Regions from separate parts of the Devosia sp. Root105 genome, predicted to be linked through region 1. Evidence: predicted binding sites of a transcription regulator. Region 1 holds the regulator's gene; the other holds the start of a gene.
The links. The regulator LexA, encoded in region 1, represses DNA repair genes until DNA is damaged. The targets are predictions, from matches to a motif close to TGTTCNNNNTGTGTTCNG.

Region 2: the regulator LexA is predicted to act here: its motif matches at 1,910-1,927, upstream of ASC68_RS23685 (PA0069 family radical SAM protein).

Annotation. Positions count from the first base shown of each region.
Region 1 covers NZ_LMCR01000016.1:99,071-104,350, forward strand. The annotation lists gene ASC68_RS16480 (winged helix-turn-helix domain-containing protein) at 1-1,885, shown strand, start outside; gene lexA (transcriptional repressor LexA) at 2,035-2,757, shown strand; gene ASC68_RS16490 (2-dehydro-3-deoxygalactonokinase) at 3,028-3,933, shown strand; gene ASC68_RS16495 (2-dehydro-3-deoxy-6-phosphogalactonate aldolase) at 3,937-4,548, shown strand; gene ASC68_RS16500 (SMP-30/gluconolactonase/LRE family protein) at 4,545-5,280, shown strand, end outside.
Region 2 covers NZ_LMCR01000019.1:250,957-256,236, forward strand. The annotation lists gene ASC68_RS23680 (ribonuclease HII) at 1-357, opposite strand, end outside; gene ASC68_RS23685 (PA0069 family radical SAM protein) at 699-1,844, opposite strand; gene ASC68_RS23690 (VOC family protein) at 2,121-2,543, shown strand; gene ASC68_RS23695 (DoxX family protein) at 2,610-2,999, opposite strand; gene ASC68_RS23700 (LysR family transcriptional regulator) at 3,125-3,982, shown strand; gene glyS (glycine--tRNA ligase subunit beta) at 3,985-5,280, opposite strand, start outside.

The DNA of each region.
Region 1 (5,280 bases):
GCGCATGCTGATCGAGCGCGTCCAGGCCGGCAACGAAACCCTGCGCGGCAGCGACCGCGACGTCCGGCACCTCGTGGCCATCAGCCGCAAACTCGACGGCTTGCCGCTCGCCATCGATATGGCCGCCGCTCGTATCCAGGTGTTCGGGCTGCAGGAAGTGCGCACCCAACTCGAGCGCGGTATCGAGTTTCTGTCCGATGGCCGCCGCACCGTTGCGCCGCGCCACCGTTCGATGCGCGGGCTCTATGAGCTCAACCATGGCGCGCTCTCCGGCGACGAACGCATCGTGCTGCGGCGGCTGTCGATCTTCGCCGGCGCGTTCGACCTGGCTGATGCCTCTGCCGTGACCACCGACGGCGACCTCGATGATCGGCGCGTCATCGCCGCGCTGGGCGGCCTCGTGGCAAAGTCGCAGGTGCTCACCGCTCGGGGTGGACATGCAGTGCGATACCGTCTCTCCCGCCCCTTGCGCGCCTACGCCGCCGAACGGCTCGCCGCGTCAGAGGATTTGCCTCGGACGGCACGGCGTCATGCCGACCTCGCCCTGTCGCATGTCATCAATGCCCTCGAGGCGTGGCAGAAGCTGTCACGTGCCGAGTGGCTGGAACGGCATGGCGACCTGGTCGAGGAGGTCCGCGAGGCACTCGACCGGTGCCTTTCGCCGCATGGCGACCTGGACGCCGGCGCCCTCCTCGCGGCCCATGCGAGCCCCCTGCTGCTGCGGGGTGGCCACTATGACGAGATGCGTAGCCGCGCCGTGACAGCTCTACGGGCCGGAGCGCTTCTGCCAGCCAAACTGCGGTTCCGGCTGCATCTGCAACTGGCGACGCTGACGGAAGATCGCGCCGGTCCGCTGCGCATCGAAGGCCGGCACTTGCTCGAGGCGGCCCGCCTTGGCCGCACCATGGCCGCCGCATGGGCCGATGCGGAACTTCTGCTGGTCCGCTCGGCCCTGGCGCTGCGCACCGGTCACCTCCAGCGCTCCGCCGGGCTGTCGCAGGCGGCTCTTGCCAATGCCCGCGCTGCCGGACGTCGCGATCTGGCGCAAACCGCGGACCGGTTGCAGGCTGAGGCGCTGCACTATGCCGGCGACCATGCCGCCTCGGCCCGCCTCGCCAACGCCATGATCGCTGGCCCCGACTGGCAATTGCCGGCGCCGCTCGCCATTCTGACCTCCCCGCCGAGGGGCGCCCTGCGCGTCCTGGAGGCGCGCCGGCTGTGGCTGCTGGGCAAGCCCGACCAATCCCGCCACCTGCTGTTCGAGGCGCTGAACTTCGCGGCCGAGCAAGGTCCCTGGGCCCTCTGCGAAGCGATTGGCCTGGGCGCCTGCCCTTTGCTGCTGTGGTACGGCGAGGATGACCGAGCCGTTGGCTACATCACGCAACTGGAGCGCGCGGCCGAGCATGCCGGGCTGCCGCTCTGGACCTCATGGGCCGATCTCTACCGCAAGGTGATGATCCACATCGCCGTCCGCGAAGGCCGTCGCAGCGAAAGCGCCATCCTGTTGCAGCCGGCGAGCTTCCTGCAGGCCGAGACCTGGGTGACGCTCACCGGCTCGCTGCGCGGGCTGAAGCTCTCCCCCGAACACAGCAGCGGCTGGTGCCGACCCGAGATCCTGCGGGCCTTCGCCCTCGCGAGGGTCGCCGATGGCGATATCGAGGCCGGCACGCGGCTGCTGCGGGAGGCCATCGATCTCGCTCGAACCCAGGGAGCGCTCGCCTGGGAACTGAGGGCCACGATGAGCCTCGCACGCCTGTGGTCGAGGGACCGGCGGACTGCCGCCTACGAGCTCCTTGCCGGCACTCACCACGCCTTCACCGAAGGCAAGGCTACCTCGGACCTCCTTGCCGCCACGGCCCTCCTCCGCCGCCTCGCCAATGGGTGACAGCAGCGGCGTTCCTGGACCCGACACCTGCTCATTCCGCTCGCTGCGCCCCCAATCGTAACGCAATATTCACCGCTCGATTGCAGAACATAACTGGAACACGTATAACACGTTCAGTCTTTGTTCCGATTCTGCTCACGGAGCCGCCCATGCTTACGCGCAAGCAACACGAACTGCTGATGTTCATCCACGAGCGGATGAAAGAGTCCGGCATCCCACCCTCGTTCGACGAGATGAAGGACGCGCTCGACCTGAGGAGCAAGTCCGGCATCCATCGGTTGATCACCGCGCTGGAAGAGCGTGGCTTCATCCGGCGCCTGCCCAACCGGGCCCGCGCGCTCGAGGTGATCAAGCTGCCGGATTCGATGAACCCCTCGCTCGGTGGTCGCAAGGCCCGCTTCGAGCCCTCGGTCATCGAGGGTAACCTCGGCAAGGTGTCGGCGCCTCCGGCCCGCCCCTCGGCACCGGTGGTCAATGCCGACTCCTATCGGGCGGTGACGATCCCGGTAATGGGCCGCATCGCGGCAGGCACGCCGATCGAAGCGATCCAGACCCACAGCCACTCCATCATGGTGCCGCCTGAAATGCTGGGGCCTGGTGAGCACTATGCACTGGAAGTCCGCGGCGATTCGATGATCGACGCCGGCATCTTCGATGGCGACACCGTGCTGATCAAGAAGCAGGACGCGGCCTCGACCGGCGAGATCGTGGTCGCCCTCGTCGATGACGAGGAAGCGACGCTGAAGCGGCTTCGCCGCCGCGGCAACTCCGTTGCGCTCGAAGCGGCCAACCCGGCCTACGAGACCCGCATCTTCCCGCCTGACCGGGTGAAGGTGCAGGGCCGGCTGGTTGGCCTCTTGCGCAAATACTGACCTCCAGACCCACCGCCAATCGGGTCCTTGGGCCGGCAGCCTTGCCGGCCCTTTTTCTTATGAAACCGAACCTCCCCGCCGATATTTGCACTAGGGCCGGGCCGGCAAAGACGTTACGGTCCGCGCCGCCAAGGGAGGCTTCAGGCATCCTCGGGCAGCGCCTCCATGCAAATGGCCGTCGCGATCGTACCAGGAGAGTGGACAACCTTCCCGATCGCGCTTTAGCGGCATGGCGGTGCGCAGCAAACGTGCAGCGCCAGGGAGAAGGTTTTGGCAGCAGAGGTCGAATGGGTCGCCGTTGATTGGGGCACTTCCAATCTGCGCGCATGGGGCATCGACGCCGCCGGCGAGATCGCCTTCGCGCGCTCGTCGCCGGATGGCATGGGTCGCCTCAGCCGCGAACAATACCCCGATGTGCTGACCTCGCTGCTCAGCGGTGTCGCCGAGGATGTCGAAGACGTGCTGATCTGCGGCATGGCCGGCGCCCGCCAGGGCTGGATCGAGGCCCCCTATCTCGACGCGCCGGCCGAGCTTGGTCGCCTCGTTCAAGGCGCGGTGGCGCCCGACATGCCCGGTCCGCTCAACCCCCGCATTCTTCCCGGCGTCTGCCTGCGTGATGTCGGCGCCGAGGACGTGATGCGCGGCGAGGAAACCCAGTTGCTGGGCCTGTCATCGTTGCTCCCGGGCTTCTCCGGTCTGGCGGTGATGCCCGGCACCCACAGCAAATGGGCGCTCCTCTCTGGCACCAGGCTCGAGCGCTTCTCGAGCGCCATGACCGGCGAGATCTTCGAACTGCTGCGCACCCACTCGGTGCTGCGTCACTCGCTGGGTGGCGAACTCGAAGGCGAAGATCGGGAGCGCGGCTTCGAAGCAGGCCTCGATCAGGGGCTGGAACGTCCCGAACGGCTGACTGCCACGCTGTTCAAGGTTCGCGCCGGTTCGCTCCTCTCGGGACGCAGCGCACCATGGTGCGCCGGTTTCCTGTCGGGTCTGCTCATCGGCGCTGAAATCGGCGGCCAGCGCGATTGGATCGGCGCAGCCGAGATCCCCTTGGTCGGCAGCGTCGGCCTTTGCGGGCTCTACCAGATGGCCTTCGCCCGGCTGGGCGCCAGCACCCGCATCATCGACGCCACCGACGCCACCCTCGCTGGCCTCAAGGCTGCAAGACAGGCATAGACCATGACCCACCGACACATCATCGCGATCCTTCGCGGCATCACCCCTCCTGAAACCCTCGAAGTCTGCGACGCCCTGGTGCTCGCCGGCATCACCATGATCGAGGTGCCGCTGAACTCGCCGGAGGCGCTGCGCTCCATCGAGGATGCCGCCAAGGTGTTCGAGGGCCGGGCGCTGATCGGCGCCGGCACCGTGCTGAGCCGCGCCGACGTCGATGCCGTTGCTGATGCCGGCGGCCAGTTCGTCGTCTCCCCCGACACCAATCCCTCGGTGATCGGCGCCACCATCGAGCGCGGCATGACCTCGTATCCGGGCGTCTTCTCGCCCACCGACGCCTTCACCGCCATCCGCTCGGGCGCCACGGGCCTCAAGTTCTTTCCGGCCGAAGTGCTGGGCCCCAAGGGCATCAAGGCGATGAAGGCCGTACTGCCATCCGACATTCCGCTTTACGCCGTCGGGGGCGCCAATCCCGATAATTTCACCGAGTACTTCGCCGCCGGCTGCGCCGGCTTCGGTCTCGGCACCTACATTTTCAAGCCCGGCATGTCCGCCGCGGATGTGGCATTGCGCGCCACCGCGGCCGTCGCTGCCTATGACCAGGGAAAACCGCGATGAACACCAAGGCCGAGCTCTTTGTCGATAGCCGCTGCGAGCTGGGCGAAGGCCCGTTCTGGCACCCGCTGCTCGAGCGCCTGTTCTGGTTCGATATCCTCAACCAGACCATGCTGAGCGCCGGAACCGATGGCCACATCGTCGACCGCATCACCTTCAAGGACACCGTCAGCGCCGGCGCGGTGATCGACAAGCAGAGCCTTGCAATCGCCCAGTCGGGCGCCCTGCTCCGCTACGACTTCCTGACCGACACGACCTCGGTGATCGCCGAGATCGACGGCGACGTTCCGACCAACCGCACCAATGACAGCCGCGTCGACCGCACCGGTGGCTTCTGGATCGGCACCATGGGCCGCAAAGCCGAAGCGGGTGTCGGCGGCGTCTACCAGTACCGTGCCGGGCAGACCACCAAGGTGATCGAGAACATCCGCATCCCCAACTCGATCTGCTTTTCGCCCGACGGCCGCACCGCCTACTTCACGGACGCCGGCAAGATGATCGTCAAATGCGCCACCGACCCGGAGACCGGCCTGCCGGCCGGGCCGTGGGAAGACTTCTTCACCATGGACGGCCCTGGCGGCGCCGATGGCTCGGTGGTCGACTCCGAGGGCTATCTGTGGAATGCCCGCTGGGGCGGCGGCAAGGTCATCCGCATCTCGCCCGACGGCAAGCTCGACAAGGTGGTCGAGGTGCCCGGCGTCAGCCAGGTGAGCTGCCCGGCCTTTGGCGGCAGCG
Region 2 (5,280 bases), on a different contig from region 1:
CAGGCCCAGCACCGCCTTGCGCATCGCCCAGAGCGAGGCCTGCAGGATGTTGAGCTGTGCGATGATCGTCGGCGGCGCCACCACTATCGAAACGATGGCCGACGCCATGATCTTCTCGTACAGCGCTTCGCGCTGCGCGGCGGTCAACACCTTGGAGTCGTTGAGACCTTCCGGCACCTTGCGATGGTTGAGGATCACCGCCGAAACCACCACCGGCCCGGCCAGCGGGCCGCGTCCGACCTCATCGACGCCGCAAACGAATTTCGCCCCGCGCTTGATGGCGGCACGCTCGAACTTGAGCGTCGGCTTGCTGATAATGACGGGCGAATCGGAGGGCATGTCCTCAAGCATCGCCATGCACGCCTGCGGGGCAAGTGGCATCTGTGTTACCAGCTTCTCGTTCCTCTCGCTCGGCGTCGTACGCCTCGAGATTGGCGAAACCGCGGTGGACGTCGGGCGCATCCTTGCGCGTGCTTCACGTCCCCCTCTCTGGCGAAAACTAAGGACTTAGCTGCGCTAAGCCCAAGTTTTCGCTTTCTCCCCCGCCAAGGGGGAGATGGTCGGTGGCCTCCATCCGCATTGGAGCAGCAGTCGGGACTCTCCCCCTTGGCGGGGGAGAAAGCAAAATCTTAGGTTTAGCCGTTTGGCTAAGCCTTAGATTTTGCCAGAGAGGGGGTCCTGGGAGCCACGGATCCCGCTCAGAACAACGTCATCTGTCCGTCGTCCACCGTCGGCGGCGTGAACAGATCGGTGCGCAGCGGCGCGATCGGCCGGTCGAGCTTGTAGCGCGCCTTGGCGAGGTCGACGCGCTGGCGCAGCAGGGTGGCATATGGACCCTCGCCGACGAAGCGTGTGCCGAAGTTCGGGTCATTGTCCTTGCCGCCACGCGTGTCCCGCACGAGGCTCATCACGTGGCTTACCCGATCGGGAAAATGCCGCAGCAGCCACTCGCGAAAAATGTCTCGCACTTCCCCCGGCAGCCGCAGCAGGATGGCATTGGCGCCTACCGCGCCCTGCGCCGCCGCGGCGTCGAGGATCCGTTCGAGCTCCATGTCGTTGATCGCCGGGATCATCGGCGCCGCCATTACCGTGGTCGGAATGCCGGCTTCCGACAGCAGCCGCATCGCTTCCAGGCGCTTTTCCGGCGTCGAGGCCCGCGGCTCCATCTTGCGCGACAGGATATGATCCATGCTGGTGATGGAGAGCGCCACGCGCACCAGGTTCTGCTCGGCGAGCGGCTTCAGGATGTCGAGATCGCGCACCACCAGCGCCGACTTGGTGGTGATGGTCACCGGGTGTTTGGTCTCGAGCAGCAATTCGAGGATGCCGCGGGTCAGCTTATGCTGCCGCTCCGCCGGCTGGTACGGGTCGGTATTGGTGCCCATGGCGATGGGCTTGGGCTTATAGCGCTTGTCGGCCAGCTCGCGCCGCAGCAGCTCGACGGCGTTGGCCTTCACATAGATGTCGCGCTCGAACTCCAGCCCCGCCGAGTGCCCGAGATAGGCGTGGGTCGGGCGGGCGAAGCAATACGAGCACCCATGCTCGCAGCCGCGATAGGCGTTGATCGAGCGATCAAAGCCGATATCCGGGCTTTCGTTGCGGGTGATGATCGATTTGGCGCGCTCGACATGCTCGATGGTTTCGAACGGCTTCAAATCCTCGACCTGTCCCCAACCGTCGTCGAACTCTTCGCGGCTCTGCCGATCGAAGCGACTGCCCTTGTTGGTCTGCGCGCCACGGCCACGATTGAGCGCCGGGTCGACGTAACGCCGCGCGATCAGGTCCGCATCGCGCGTGCCGTTCAATCGCTCCAGCTGCTCGAAATTGGGGGCGCTGACCCGCATGTCCGTTCTCCAAACCCTTAAGCGACTCGCCACGGGTAACGTTCCATTAGGAATAGCATCCCAATGAGAACGGAACAAGAACAAACCGGTGGAGAGAGACCGCCGCGGCATTGACCCGATGGCGCCGGCTGCTAGCTTAGTTGGGTCAGAAAAGGAGAGGCAGGTGCGGTTAGCCCTGTCCCGCTTCGGCGGTCCTGGCCTTCGCTTCGGCGACTGAGTCCCATGGCCTTGAACGCTGCTCCATCGGGGAGCGGCGCAGTGAAAGGTCTTGGCCAAATGAAGCCTGCAGTTTCCGTCATTACCCTCGGCACCACCGACCTCGCCCGCTCGCGGCGCTTTTACAGCGAAGGGTTCAGGTGGACGCCGGTCTATGAGAGCGATGTGATCGTCTTCTACCAGCTCAACGGCATGGTGCTCGGTACCTTCCTGACCGCTGAGCTGGAGGCGGACATGAACCGCACCGGGCTGCGGACGCCGGGTGCCTTCGCCTTAGCCCACAACGTCGCCACTGCGGGCGAAGTGGCGCCGCTGATCGCGCAATTGGCGGCGGCCGGTGGCAGGGTCATCCGTCCGGCCGACGTCCCGCCGCATGGCGGGCTGCGCGGCTATGTCACCGACCCCGATGACCATGCATGGGAAGTCGCCTGGAATCCGGGTTTTTCCATGGATGACGCGGGCAACGTGACGTTCGGGTTGTAACCCCGCCACCCCCGGGAGAAATCTGCAGAGGGCCGCGCCGTATCGCGGCCCTTGAGCGGGTGCGGCTCAGCCCCCGAACAGGCCCCAGCGGCCCCAGGCGATGAACACCGCGAGCGCCAGCAGAACCAGGTTCATCGGCAGCGATTTGGCGGTCTCGCCGCGCCGGGCGTGAAAGCCGATCGCCAGGATCTGCACCAGCACCAGTGCGACGGCAGCAAGCGTCGTGAGCCAGGGCAGGATGCCGGTCAGCATCGGCAGGATCAGGCCGATGGCGCCGAGCACCTCGGCCCAGCCGACGAAGCGCGTGAGCCGCGGGTACTCGGCGGGCCAAGCCATCATCTTGGTGAGGTCGGCGATTGGGCGGATCGCCTTCATGCCTCCCGCCATCAGGTAGAGCAGTGCGAGAACAACCTGAGCAGTCCACAGCCAGAAATTGAGGGAAGTGAGGAAATCCATGCGCCGAGCCCAACCTTCGTGGATGGCCCCATGCCATCGCAAGACCCGGAACGTAGTGAGCGACGATTTATCCCACAATCACAGTTCAGCTGGAAACATCGTGCAGGAATCTGCATAATGCGCCGATGGTACTCGAAGGAATCGATGTCTTCGTCCGCGTGGTGCAGGCCGGCAGCTTTGCTGCAGCGGCCCGGCTCCTCGGCATGCCCACGACCACGGTTTCGGCGCGCATCGCCCGGCTCGAGGAGCGCTTGGGTGTCACGCTGATCCAGCGCTCGACCCGGCGTATGCATGTGACCGAGGCGGGCGCAGCCTATTTTGGCCACTGCATCGAAGCGCTCAACGCGCTGGAGGCGGGAGAGAGCCAACTGGCGGCGGCCGGCACCGAGCCCACCGGGCTGCTGCGGATCACCGCGTCCGCCGACGTCGCCAACACAGTGCTCCCGTCCCTCTGCGCTGAGTTTCTGGCCGCCTACCCGAAGGCCGATATCGAGCTTATCGTCACCAGTCGTATCGTCGATCTTATCGCCGAAGGTGTTGACCTCGCGCTCCGCGTCGGCCCGATGCAGGACTCGACACTGGTGAGCCGCCGCCTCGCATCGGCGGTCCTCGGCCTGTGGGCCAGCCCCGCCTATCTTGATCGTCGCGGCCGCCCCGCTTCGCCCGACGAGCTCGCCGGCCACGACATCATCCGATTTTCGCGCATCCCGCAGGGCTTTCGGCTGATCGCCGGCAACCACAGTTTTGCGCTTCCCGAGGGTCGGCTCAAAGCCGACGACATGCAGACCGTTCGCAGCCTGGTGCTGCGAGGCTTGGGGATCGGGCCGTTGCCCGACTTCACCCGGCTGACGCCGGAGCTATCGCTCGAGCGCGTTCTGCCCGAGTACAGCACCGAGCCCGGCAACGTGTACTTCGTCTACCCGGCGCAACGCTTTGTCACCGCGAACGTCCGCGCCTTCATGGAACTGGCGAAGGACTGCTAACCCTAGCCCGCGACCTTCGAGAAATCCGCCACCTGCCGCATGGTGTCGCGCAGCTTGCTGAGGAGGCTCAGCCGGTTGGTCCGGATCGCCGCATCCGGATCGTTGACCAGCACCGCTTCGAAGAACTTGTCGACCGGCTGGCGCAGCGTGCCGAGTGCGGTGATGGCGCCCTGGTAGTCATTGGCGGCGACCTTGGCAGCGACGGCCACATCGACAGAGGCGATGGCCTCGGCCAGCGCCGCTTCCTCACTGAGCGACAGCAGCGCCGGGTCGACCGGCGCGGCAAAACCCTTGCCGTCCTTTTTCTCCTCGGCGGCGAGGATGTTGGCGGCGCGCTTGTAGCCGGCGAGGAGGTTCTTGCCATCCTCGGAACCGAGCAGCTTCGACAGCGCCTCGACCCGCTCGGTGATCTCCAGCATGTCGTTGCTGTCCTTGCCGATCACCGCATCGACCAGGTCGTGGCGGGCGCCGGCATCGCGCAGCGTCACCTTCAGCCGGTCGTGGAAGAAGCTCAGCAGGTCCTGCTCGACCTCGAGCGGGAAGCGCAGGTTGTTGTCGGTGACGATGCGGATGACGCCCAGCGCCGCGCGCCGCAGCGCAAACGGGTCGCGCGAGCCGGTGGGTTTCTCATCGATCGACCAGAAACCCTTCAGCGTATCGAGCTTGTCGGCCAGCGCCACGGCGATGGCGACCGGTTCGCCCGGCACCAGGTCGGTGGGGCCGAGCGGCTTGTAGTGGTCGGCGATCGCATTGGCGATGGCCATCGGCTCGCCCTGCGCCAGCGCATAATAGCGGCCCATGATGCCCTGCAGCTCGGGGAACTCGCCGACCATGCCGGTGGTGAGGTCGGCCTTCGCCAGCATGGCGGCGCGCTTCGCCAGGTCGGGGTTGGCCCCGACCTTGGGCGCGATCTCGCCGCTGAGCTTCACCAGCCGTTCGACGCGCTGGAACTGCGTCCCGAGCTTGGCGTGGAACACGCTCTCCTCGAGCTTGGGCAGGCCATGCTCGAGCGGCAGCGCCAGGTCGGTCTGGTAGAAGAACCGCGCGTCCGACAGGCGGGCGCGGATGACCCGCTCGTTGCCGGCGACGATGGTCTTGCCGCCGTCGGCCGCGACCTGGTTCGAGGTGATGATGAAGAACGGCGCCAGCTTGCCCGAGCTGTCGCGCAGGCAGAAGCACTTCTGGTTGGCGCGGATGGTGGCGATGATCACTTCCTCGGGCACTTCGAGGAAGGCCGGATCGAACGACCCCATCATCACCACCGGCCATTCGACGAGGCCGGCGACTTCTTCGAGCAG